DNA from 3 places in the Pseudomonas artemisiae genome. Region 2 is predicted to be linked to each of the others. Evidence: predicted binding sites of a transcription regulator. Region 2 holds the regulator's gene; each other region holds the start of a gene.
What was found. The regulator FliA, encoded in region 2, starts transcription of late flagellar genes. The targets are predictions, from matches to a motif close to CTAAAGTTTNNNNNNNNNNNGCCGNTAA.
Positions count from the first base shown of each region.

Region 1: a site for FliA is predicted at 1,984-2,011, ahead of flgM (flagellar biosynthesis anti-sigma factor FlgM). Genes of this name have one in related genera too.
Region 3: a site for FliA is predicted at 1,247-1,274, ahead of ACWKV4_RS08510 (flagellar protein MotY). Genes of this name have one in related genera too.

Region 1 covers NZ_JBSKHS010000008.1:24,584-27,858, reverse strand. Annotated here, with positions in the region: gene ACWKV4_RS11175 (MFS transporter) at 1-186, shown strand, start outside; gene ACWKV4_RS11170 (flagellar brake protein) at 286-1,032, opposite strand; gene ACWKV4_RS11165 (flagella synthesis protein FlgN) at 1,129-1,596, opposite strand; gene flgM (flagellar biosynthesis anti-sigma factor FlgM) at 1,646-1,948, opposite strand; gene flgA (flagellar basal body P-ring formation chaperone FlgA) at 2,097-2,846, opposite strand; gene ACWKV4_RS11150 (chemotaxis protein CheV) at 2,936-3,275, shown strand, end outside.
Region 2 covers NZ_JBSKHS010000009.1:28,165-31,439, forward strand. Annotated here, with positions in the region: gene flhF (flagellar biosynthesis GTPase FlhF) at 1-561, shown strand, start outside; gene fleN (flagellar synthesis regulator FleN) at 765-1,598, shown strand; gene fliA (RNA polymerase sigma factor FliA) at 1,595-2,344, shown strand; gene ACWKV4_RS12175 (chemotaxis response regulator CheY) at 2,517-2,891, shown strand; gene ACWKV4_RS12180 (protein phosphatase CheZ) at 2,909-3,275, shown strand, end outside.
Region 3 covers NZ_JBSKHS010000005.1:200,327-203,601, forward strand. Annotated here, with positions in the region: gene ACWKV4_RS08505 (argininosuccinate synthase) at 1-87, opposite strand, end outside; gene ACWKV4_RS08510 (flagellar protein MotY) at 209-1,210, opposite strand; gene pyrC (dihydroorotase) at 1,401-2,447, shown strand; gene rnt (ribonuclease T) at 2,444-3,118, shown strand.

The DNA of each region.
Region 1 (3,275 bases), on a different contig from region 2:
TCCTTCTTTGCGCTTATCTTGGTATGGCGCGTGCGGCCACAGGCGGTGACCAACCTGCACCAAGTCGAAGATGCCCCGCTGCACCATATCGCGATGCCAGACAACATGACCAGCTCACCCCTCGTGGCCGCCTTGGACCCAAGGGTGGATGAGCAGGTGGTGGAAGATCAGATGAAGGATAATTGACATCCGCCTCTGTAGGCGTCAGCGAAGCCGCCGAACAATGGCCCGAGCCAAATTGGGATCGGTCGCTTCGCCAGCCTTGCTGGCTCCTACAGATGAGGTTTAGAAGTCGTCCTTTTCGAATTGCCGGGCATTGCGCTGCAACTGGTAAACGAACCGTTCCACGTTGCGTTGCACCAGCCCCGTCATGGTATGGAAACGCACGCCCGCGAAGGTGGTGTTCAACCGCTGCTCGAAGTGAAGGTGGCGTAACTCCACAGGCGTGGTAATAGGGCCAAAGGGCAGGGCGGCTGAAAACCGTTCGTATACCTGCCCCAGTTGCAGCAGATGCTCACAGTTACCGTCGAAGCGCAATTTGCAGCCGGTTGCGGACAGGTCCAACAACTTCCCCCGCAGCGTCTTGGCCAGCTTGTCGCCTGCCAGGGCCACATCAACCAGAGATGAAAGCTTTAATGCAGCGCGGAAAGCGTTGCGGCGCTGGTGGTAAATCACCTCGGCGGGCAAGCGGCCATGATAGCTACGGCCATGCTCGTCGTCCACTACCGTAAACGTACCCTGGGCCTCCCAGGCGATACGCGCCCCGTCATGGAAACCCTCCACTCGAAAGGGCTGGCCGCTGTTCAGCAGGCGCTCGCCATCGCGCGGGATCAGTTCGTCCAGCGCAAAGGTACCAGCATCCCGATCCACCTCTACCACATAGCTCTGAAACCGTTGCTGGCCCGCGGTAAACGTCACGATCAAGGGGTCATGCCCATCCATCAGCGACTTAACGTTAGCGTGCACTTCCAATGGCGTAGTGAGCACCTTTGGCGGCTGCGGGGCATCATCCGCACTTGGGGCGTTGAACACAGTGATCGGGTCTCCGGGCGATAACGTAGTGGGCTACAAACCCACTAAAAGTTGCAGGCATTGTGCCACTGCTGTGGTGGTGGCGATACCTGAACGTCAAGCCTGGCTGAACGCCCGTACTGTCGCCAGCCGCGCCGTAGAGCCGCGGGCCGTGTACAACGAAGGTGCATCACCACCGCTGAGGATTTTCAACTGGTTTGCCGTGGCAAATTGCTGCAAGGCAATGGCTCGACCGTTTTGCTCGTTGATCGCTTGGCAATCGGCAAGAATGCCCGCCAAGTGTTCACCGCGCTCTACCAGTACCTTGCCCAATACAGACTGCTCGGCCAACTGCGCCAGCCCTTCAGCATCTGGGGTCAGGCCCAGGGAGGCAAGCAGTTCACTGCGGCGCCGACCATGTTGGCCAAGCTGCACGATCAGGGACTGCTTGTGGGCCAGAATGTTTTCCAGCAACTGCATGTCACGACCCCGCAACGCGGTGTACTCTTCGCGCAGCAACGCCTGGAGTTGCTCGGCGGGCGCGATGTCATCTTCAATCAGTTGCAACAAGGTCGTGTCGTGCATGGCGAGCTCTGGTAATCATTGCGCCCGGTAAACCCTAAGCCGCGGGGGCTTAGGACTCGAAGGAAAGCATTTTGCTGGCAACACGGCTGCTGTCGACCTGATAGCTGCCACTTGCGATCTGTTGCTTGAGTTCGGCGATACGCGCGGCATTGACGGGCGCATCGGTGCCCAGGTTTTCGGTGACCTTCTTCATGTGCTGAGCGACATCGCTCAACTGAACGGATTCACCCGCCTGGCTGGTTTCCTTGACGCTTTTGACGTCGTCTACAGCCCCAACTGCCTTGCTACCGGTGGTGCGCGCAGTGCTTGAGACTTGAGTGGAGCCGGTAACGCTCCGGAAATCGATAACCATGATATGAACCCCTTGGTGTTTGGACGCTTGCCTTGTTTTCGACCGGGTGCCGAGAAACTTTAGGGTAATTTTTCGAAAGCACCCAATAGGCAAGGTTCATCCGCCAAGTGTAGGAAAATCAAGGCCAGGCCGCTAGCACGGCTTGCCTTTACATGGACACTTCCACCTGAGCGGCACCGGTAACCCGCGCCCTTACTACACGCTGTGAGTTCAGGTTGCGCACCCGGATCTGTTCATTCATGCCGCCATTGCTCAAGGCCTCGCCTGGCATTTTTACCGCCAAGGTGCCGGTACGGGCTGTGATCACCACCTGGTCACCTTTGCGAATAACTTCCGGTTGCTCCACCTGCACCGGCGCCAGCACTTGGTCCATGACCGTCGGTCGCATTACCCGTTGGCCGACAGCCTGGTCCAGCGAAGGCAAAAAGCCTTGATTGAGTTGGCCAACGTCGCGTTCGCGCAGGGCAACGTCACCGTCGGCGATCACTGTATCGCGCTTGAGTGGCCGAGTGGCGACCACCACTTCGCGGAACAGCTTCACCGTGGCGGGTACGAACACCGTCCAAGGTGAGCCGCCTTCACAGCGTACGCGCACCGTAACCCGGCCCAGGGGGATGGCAGGGCTCTCCAGGCGCGCGGTCAGGTCTCGGTCACATTGAGGCATGCGTAGCCGTGGGTCCAAGTTGGCGACTTCTATTTCGTAGCGGCCTTCGGTCTGGCTGGTTGCCAAATAATCTTCCACCGTGAACTCAAGAAACCCTTGAGTCACACCGATAAGCTGTTCGGGTGCAGTGACGTCGTCGGCAAGCGCACGCCCCGACCCCAATAGACACAAGGTTGCGAACAACCCATACAGGGTAGCGATCAGATGTCGTGAATATGGCGTTTTCTCGTTCATGGCTATGCTTGAGCAAGCGACGTGCCAAAATCACGGCTCGCTAGCACTGAGCGAGGCTCGAAGCCGACAGTACAAGGTGGAGGTTTAACATGGCTGGTGTGATGGATTCCGTAAACCAGCGCACGCAACTGGTAGGGCAGAACCGCCTTGAACTGTTGTTGTTCCGTCTGAACGGCAAACAGTTATATGGCATTAACGTCTTTAAAGTTCGCGAAGTGCTGCAGTGCCCGAAGCTGACCTTGATGCCAAAGTCCAGCCCGGTGGTGCGTGGCGTGGCCAATATCCGTGGCGCGACCATCCCGATTCTCGACCTGTCCATGGCCACGGGCTCGCGCTCGCTGGAGGCGGTACAGGACACCTTCGTGATCATTACCGAATACAACACCAAGATTCAGGGGTTTCTGGTGCACTCGGTGGAGCGCATCGTCA
Region 2 (3,275 bases):
CTGGTGAGCATGGACAGCTTCCGCATCGGCGCCCAGGAACAGCTCAAAACCCTGGGCCGCATCCTTAACGTTTCAGTGACTCACGTCGACCCAGGCCAATCCCTGGCTCAAGCCTTGGAGCCGCTACTGCGCAAACGCGTGGTACTGATCGATACCGCTGGCCTGCAAGCCAGCGATCCGGCCCTTAAGCTGCAACTTGAAAGCCTGGCCGGGCGGGGCATTCGGGCGCGCAATTACTTGGTGCTGGCCACTACCAGCCAGAAACAGGTATTAACGGCCGCGTACCATAGTTACAAGCGCTGTGGGCTCGCAGGCTGTATCCTCACCAAGCTTGACGAAACGGCGAGCCTGGGTGAGGTATTGAGCTTGGCCATCAGCCATGAGCTACCGGTGGCGTACCTTACCGATGGCCCACGTATTCCAGACGACCTTCACCTGCCCCGCAAGCACCAGTTGGTGAGCCGCGCGGTGAACGTCCAGATGCAGGAAGAGCCGAGCGAGGAGGCCATGGCCGACATGTTCGCCGACCTGTATCACAGCCCTAGCAAGCGCGCGGGTTGAGGGCATGACAATGAATGAATGCATGCGCAAGTGGTTGCGCGACAGCAGGCCAAAGGGCTTGCTGAATGGTTTGAAACCTACCTGCATCACGCGCGGCAAGCCGTCGAAGCACTTAGGTGTGCAACGGTGTTGTCGTGCCGGTTCGCCACAAGGGCGGCCCGGCGGTGGTGTAGCCAGCGTCTCAGTGACAAGGTAAAAAACGAATGGGCAGCATGCATCCCGTACAGGTGATTGCGGTGACCGGCGGCAAAGGCGGCGTCGGCAAGACAAACGTGTCAGTGAACCTCTCATTGGCATTGGCCGAACTCGGCCGGCGGGTGATGCTGCTGGACGCTGACCTGGGCCTGGCCAACGTCGATGTGCTGCTGGGCCTTACCCCTAAACGCACCCTGGCCGACGTGATCGAGGGCCGCTGCGATCTGCGCGACGTGCTGTTGCAGGGCCCGGGCGGCATTCGCATCGTGCCCGCGGCCTCCGGTACCCAGACCATGGTGCACCTGACCCCCGCGCAGCATGCCGGGCTGATCCAGGCCTTTAGCGAAATCGGTGACAACCTGGATGTGCTGGTGATCGATACCGCGGCCGGGATTGGTGATTCGGTCGTCAGCTTTGTCCGTGCGGCCCAGGAAGTGTTGCTGGTGGTGTGCGATGAACCTACCTCCATCACCGACGCTTACGCGCTGATCAAGCTGCTTAACCGTGACTACGGCATGAACCGCTTCCGTGTACTGGCCAACATGGCTCAAAGCCCTCAGGAAGGGCGGAACCTGTTTGCCAAACTGACCAAGGTGACGGACCGCTTTCTGGACGTCGCCCTCCAATATGTGGGCGCGGTGCCGTATGACGAAACCGTGCGCAAGGCCGTACAGAAGCAACGCGCTGTGTACGAAGCCTTCCCACGCTCGAAATGCGCTCTGGCCTTCAAGGCCATCGCCCAGAAGGTGGATACCTGGCCGCTGCCCGCCAACCCGCGGGGGCACTTGGAATTCTTCGTCGAACGTTTGGTACAGCAAACCAGTGCGGGGCCTGTCTCATGAGCGCCAGTGGATACCGGATGTACAACAATGCTTCTCGGCAATCGCAGCAGCATGAACTGATCGAGCGCTATGCCCCTTTGGTCAAGCGGATCGCCTACCACCTACTGGCACGGCTACCGGCCAGCGTTCAGGTGGAGGACTTGATCCAAGCGGGAATGATCGGGCTGCTGGAGGTCGCCAACAAATACGATTCCAGCAAAGGGGCCAGTTTCGAAACCTACGCCGGCATTCGAATTCGCGGCGCCATGCTCGATGAAGTACGTAAAGGCGACTGGGCACCGCGCTCGGTACACCGCAATACCCGCACCGTGAGTGAGGCAATCAGAAAGATTGAAGCGCGAACCGGGCGTGACGCTAAAGATCACGAGGTTGCTGCCGAACTCAACATGAAGATCGATGAATATTATTCGATCCTCAATGACACACTGGGCAGCCGCCTGTTCAGCTTTGACGACCTGCTTCAGGACGGCGAGCATGAAGGGCTGCACGAACACGGCGCCAGTGGTAGTGGCGAACCGGCCCGAGGCCTGGAGGACGAGCGCTTCCAAACAGCCTTGGCCGACGCCATCGCCAACTTGCCGGAACGTGAACGCCTGGTGCTGGCGTTGTATTACGACGAGGAGCTTAACCTCAAGGAAATCGGCGAAGTGCTTGGGGTGAGTGAGTCCCGGGTGAGCCAGCTACACAGCCAATGCGCCGCGCGCTTGCGCAGCCGCCTTGGCGAATGGCGGGCCGCCGCGCGGTAAACAGTGCCGTGACAGTAGGGCTTGCTCGCGATGGTCTTCGCTTTGGCGTTGTGGCTGGTCGCGGGCAGGCCCTCTTGTTGCGGGGTGTAGCGCATACATAACGAATTCGATTGATTGCGCGTCCCGGAGCGGGCGTGTTTGAGACTGCTTGGAGGTCTACTTGGACAAGAACATGAAAATCCTCATCGTTGACGATTTCTCGACGATGCGGCGGATCATTAAAAACCTGCTGCGCGATCTGGGCTTTACGAATACCTCCGAAGCCGACGATGGCGTCACTGCTTTGCCGATGCTGCTAAACGGCAGTTTCGATTTCCTGGTCACCGACTGGAACATGCCAGGCATGACAGGCATCGACCTGCTGCGCCAGGTCCGTGCCGATGACCGCCTCAAGCACCTTCCCGTGCTAATGGTCACCGCCGAAGCCAAGCGCGAGCAGATCATCGAAGCGGCCCAGGCCGGGGTCAACGGTTATGTGGTCAAGCCATTCACCGCACAGGTCCTTAAAGAGAAGATTGAAAAAATCTTCGAACGCGTGAACAGCTAAGGCCGCCAGGGGGCGCTATGGAGTCCAGAAATCTGCCGTTGGGTGAGTTTGAAAACACCCTGAAAACCCATGCCCGCCGATTGGTCGACAGCCTTGAAAAAGGCCAGTTTGGCGAAGCGGTGCAGCTGATTCACGAGCTTAACCAGACCCGGGATCGTGGCCTGTACCAGGAAGTGGGCAAGCTGACCCGCGAGCTGCACAGCGCCATCGTCAATTTCCAGATCGACCCACGGTCTCCCAAGGCCGAGGAGGTGTCGCAGATTACCGACGCTACCGAGCGCCTGGACTACGTAGTGCGCCTGACGGAAAACGCCGCCAACCGCACCATGGACCTGGTAGAGCAAAGCACGCCGGTGGTCCATGGGTTGGAAGAAGACGCCAAGG
Region 3 (3,275 bases), on a different contig from region 2:
GTTATAGGTATCCTGCAGCCACTTGAGGATCACCGAGGTGTCCAGGCCGCCGGAATATGCCAGAACGACCTTTTTTACGTCCGCCATGCCATTACTCCACCGGTTTTGCTTAAAGCCGCCGATTCTACCGCCCATGGCCGTTAAATTACAGTAGCGCGACAGCAAGTGTTGGTGAAGCGACAGCGTTCAAGCGTTAGCGACAGTATGTTCAGCTCTTCACGGCGGGTTTTGTCGGAGCGGCTGAAGCCCCGGCAGCAGGTATGGCCGGTGCAGCCACAGGCGCTGTGGCAGGCGTCGTTAAGGGCGCCGTAGGTGCCTGCGAAGTGGGGGTAATGGTCTCGATGACCGGCCGCTTGTCCAGTTGGATATTCACCCGGCGATTACGCGCACGATTGGCCGGTGACGTGTTAGGCGCCACGGGGTATTGCTCACCATGGAAGCGCACGTCTATATGGTCCTCGGGCACGCCATGGGCCTTGAGGTAATCAGCCACGGACAGTGCACGGCGGCGAGACAGCTCCCGATTGGTCAGGCGGTTACCACTGTTGTCGGAGTGGCCGTCCAGTTCGATATGGTTGACGCTAGGGTCGGCCTTTAGAAACGCCAGGATCACATCCAACCGGGCCTTGGCTGCGTTATCCAAGTCCACACCGGTACCTGGAAACGGGATCTGAGCCATGCGTACCTGCTCGAAATTCATGGGCAACAGTTTGCCCGCGCACGCCTGGTAGTCGCTCCAGGCTTTGTTGAACTTCACCGGCAGTACGCGCACGTCCATGGCTTGGCCACTGTCAGTGGAAACGGCGCGCACCACGGCGCTACGGCCTTCGAGCAGCCCGCTGATCAAGCCACTGGCCTGACCCTGGCTGGAGGTCAGTACAGTCGGACCACTGCTTAGCCGCGCCGAACCCAAGCTGATGTCGCCCCGCCCGGGCTGCCAGGGCGCGGCGGCGGACATCAGGCTGGCCGTGCCGGTCCCTAGAGCGTTGGTGCTGGTGCTCAAGCGAAACAAGGCTTTTTCGCCTGCTCGCCGAATGAACTGGGCCTCGCCAAAATCCGCCACCGGCTGGGTAAGCCGGCACTCGAAGGCATCACCTTCAACCTTCCACTCCACATTTTCCAAACGGGTCTGGAAGGTAAAGGCCAGCGCCGGGGCCGCGCCCAGGCTGCAAGCGATCAGGAATAAACAGGCGAGGTAACGAGGGCCCACGGCGAACTCCGAAGAAGATGACAGCGTACTCAAGGCGTATCGGTCGAGGTCGCGCAAACTTGAAGCGGATGCCCCAGGCAGGCTTTTACGGTAGGATTCGCGCAAGTCCGTCTACAGGCAGCGGGCCGCCTCGTTACGCGGCCGACGCTTTGCTGCCGGCGCCCCATGAGCTCTACCCCTGGTACCCTCCATGTCCGACCGCCTTACCCTGCTACGTCCAGATGACTGGCACATTCACCTGCGCGACGGCGCTGCCCTCGGCCAGACCGTGGCCGACGCCGCGCGCACCTTTGCTCGCGCGATCATCATGCCCAACCTGGTACCGCCGGTGCGTAATGCCGAGCAAGCCGGCGCCTATCGCCAGCGCATTCTCGATGCCCGCCCGGCCGGCAGTCGCTTCGAACCCTTGATGGTGCTGTACTTGACCGACCGCACACGCCCCGAAGACATCCACGCCGCGCTCGCCAGTGGCTATGTACACGCCGCCAAGCTGTACCCGGCTGGCGCTACCACTAACTCTGATTCCGGCGTGACCTCCATCGACGGGTTGTTCCCGGTACTCGAGGCCATGGCCGAGGCGGGCCTGCCGCTGCTGGTGCATGGCGAGGTCACCCATGCCGAAGTCGACGTGTTCGATCGGGAAAAAGCCTTTATCGATGAGCATATGACTCGTATCGTCAGCCGCGTGCCGGGGCTTAAGGTGGTGTTCGAGCACATCACTACTGCCGACGCAGTGGCCTTCGTCAATGGCGCGGGTGAAAACGTCGCGGCGACGATCACGGCCCACCATCTGCTCTATAACCGCAACCACATGCTGGTGGGTGGCATTCGCCCGCATTTCTATTGCCTGCCTATTCTCAAGCGCAACCTACATCAGGCCGCGCTGATCGAGGCGGCTACAAGCGGCAATGCCAAATTCTTCTTGGGCACTGACTCGGCGCCCCATCCACGCCATGCCAAAGAGGCTGCTTGCGGCTGTGCGGGCTGCTACACCGCCTATGCGGCCATTGAACTGTATGCCGAAGCCTTCGATCAAGCTGGCGCGCTCGACAAGCTCGAAGGCTTTGCCAGCCTGCACGGGCCAAACTTCTATGGCTTGCCCGTCAATCAGGAGTGCATCACGCTGGTGAAAGAAAGCTGGGTCGCGCCTTCGGCGCTGGCCTTTGGAGAGCATGAGGTCGTACCGCTGCGCGCGGGCGAAACCTTGCAATGGCGTGTGGCGGAGGTACCGGCATGAGTGACGAGCATTTCGACGACGAGCAGGACGGCCCCTCTAGCGCAGGTAGCCGCCACCCTATGGCAGCCCGCTTTCGGGGCTACCTGCCGGTGGTTGTGGACGTAGAAACCGGTGGCTTCAACAGCGCCACCGATGCACTGCTGGAAATCGCCGCCACTACCATTGGCATGGATGAAAAAGGCTTCGTGTTCCCGGACCACACTTGGTTCTTCCGGGTAGAGCCTTTCGCCGGCGCTAACATAGAGGCGGCAGCCTTGGAGTTCACAGGCATCAAGCTTGACCACCCGCTGCGCATGGCGGTCAGTGAAGAAAGCGCCTTGACCGATATCTTCCGTGGCGTGCGCAAAGCCTTGAAAGCCAATGGCTGCAAGCGGGCGATTCTGGTAGGCCATAACAGCAGCTTCGACTTGGGTTTTCTTAATGCCGCGGTTGCTCGCCACGACCTTAAGCGCAACCCGTTTCATCCGTTCTCCAGCTTCGACACCGCTACCCTGGCGGGGTTGGCCTATGGCCAAACGGTACTGGCCAAGGCTTGCCAGAGCGCTGACATCGACTTCGATGGCCGGGAGGCGCATTCGGCCCGCTACGACACCGAAAAAACCGCCGAGCTGTTCTGCGGTATCGTCAACCGCTGGAAAGACATGGGCGGCTGGCGCGATTTCGACGATTGACCGTTTTTAAGACGTAGGAGCTAGCGCTAGCTGGCGAACAGGGCTAAGCCACCTTCGCTGGCTGGCGCCAGCTCCTACACGATGAATTGTGATCGAATTCGAAGGGTAGGAGCCAGCCAAGCTGGCGAAGCGACCTTTCATCGACTCGGGCCCCTTA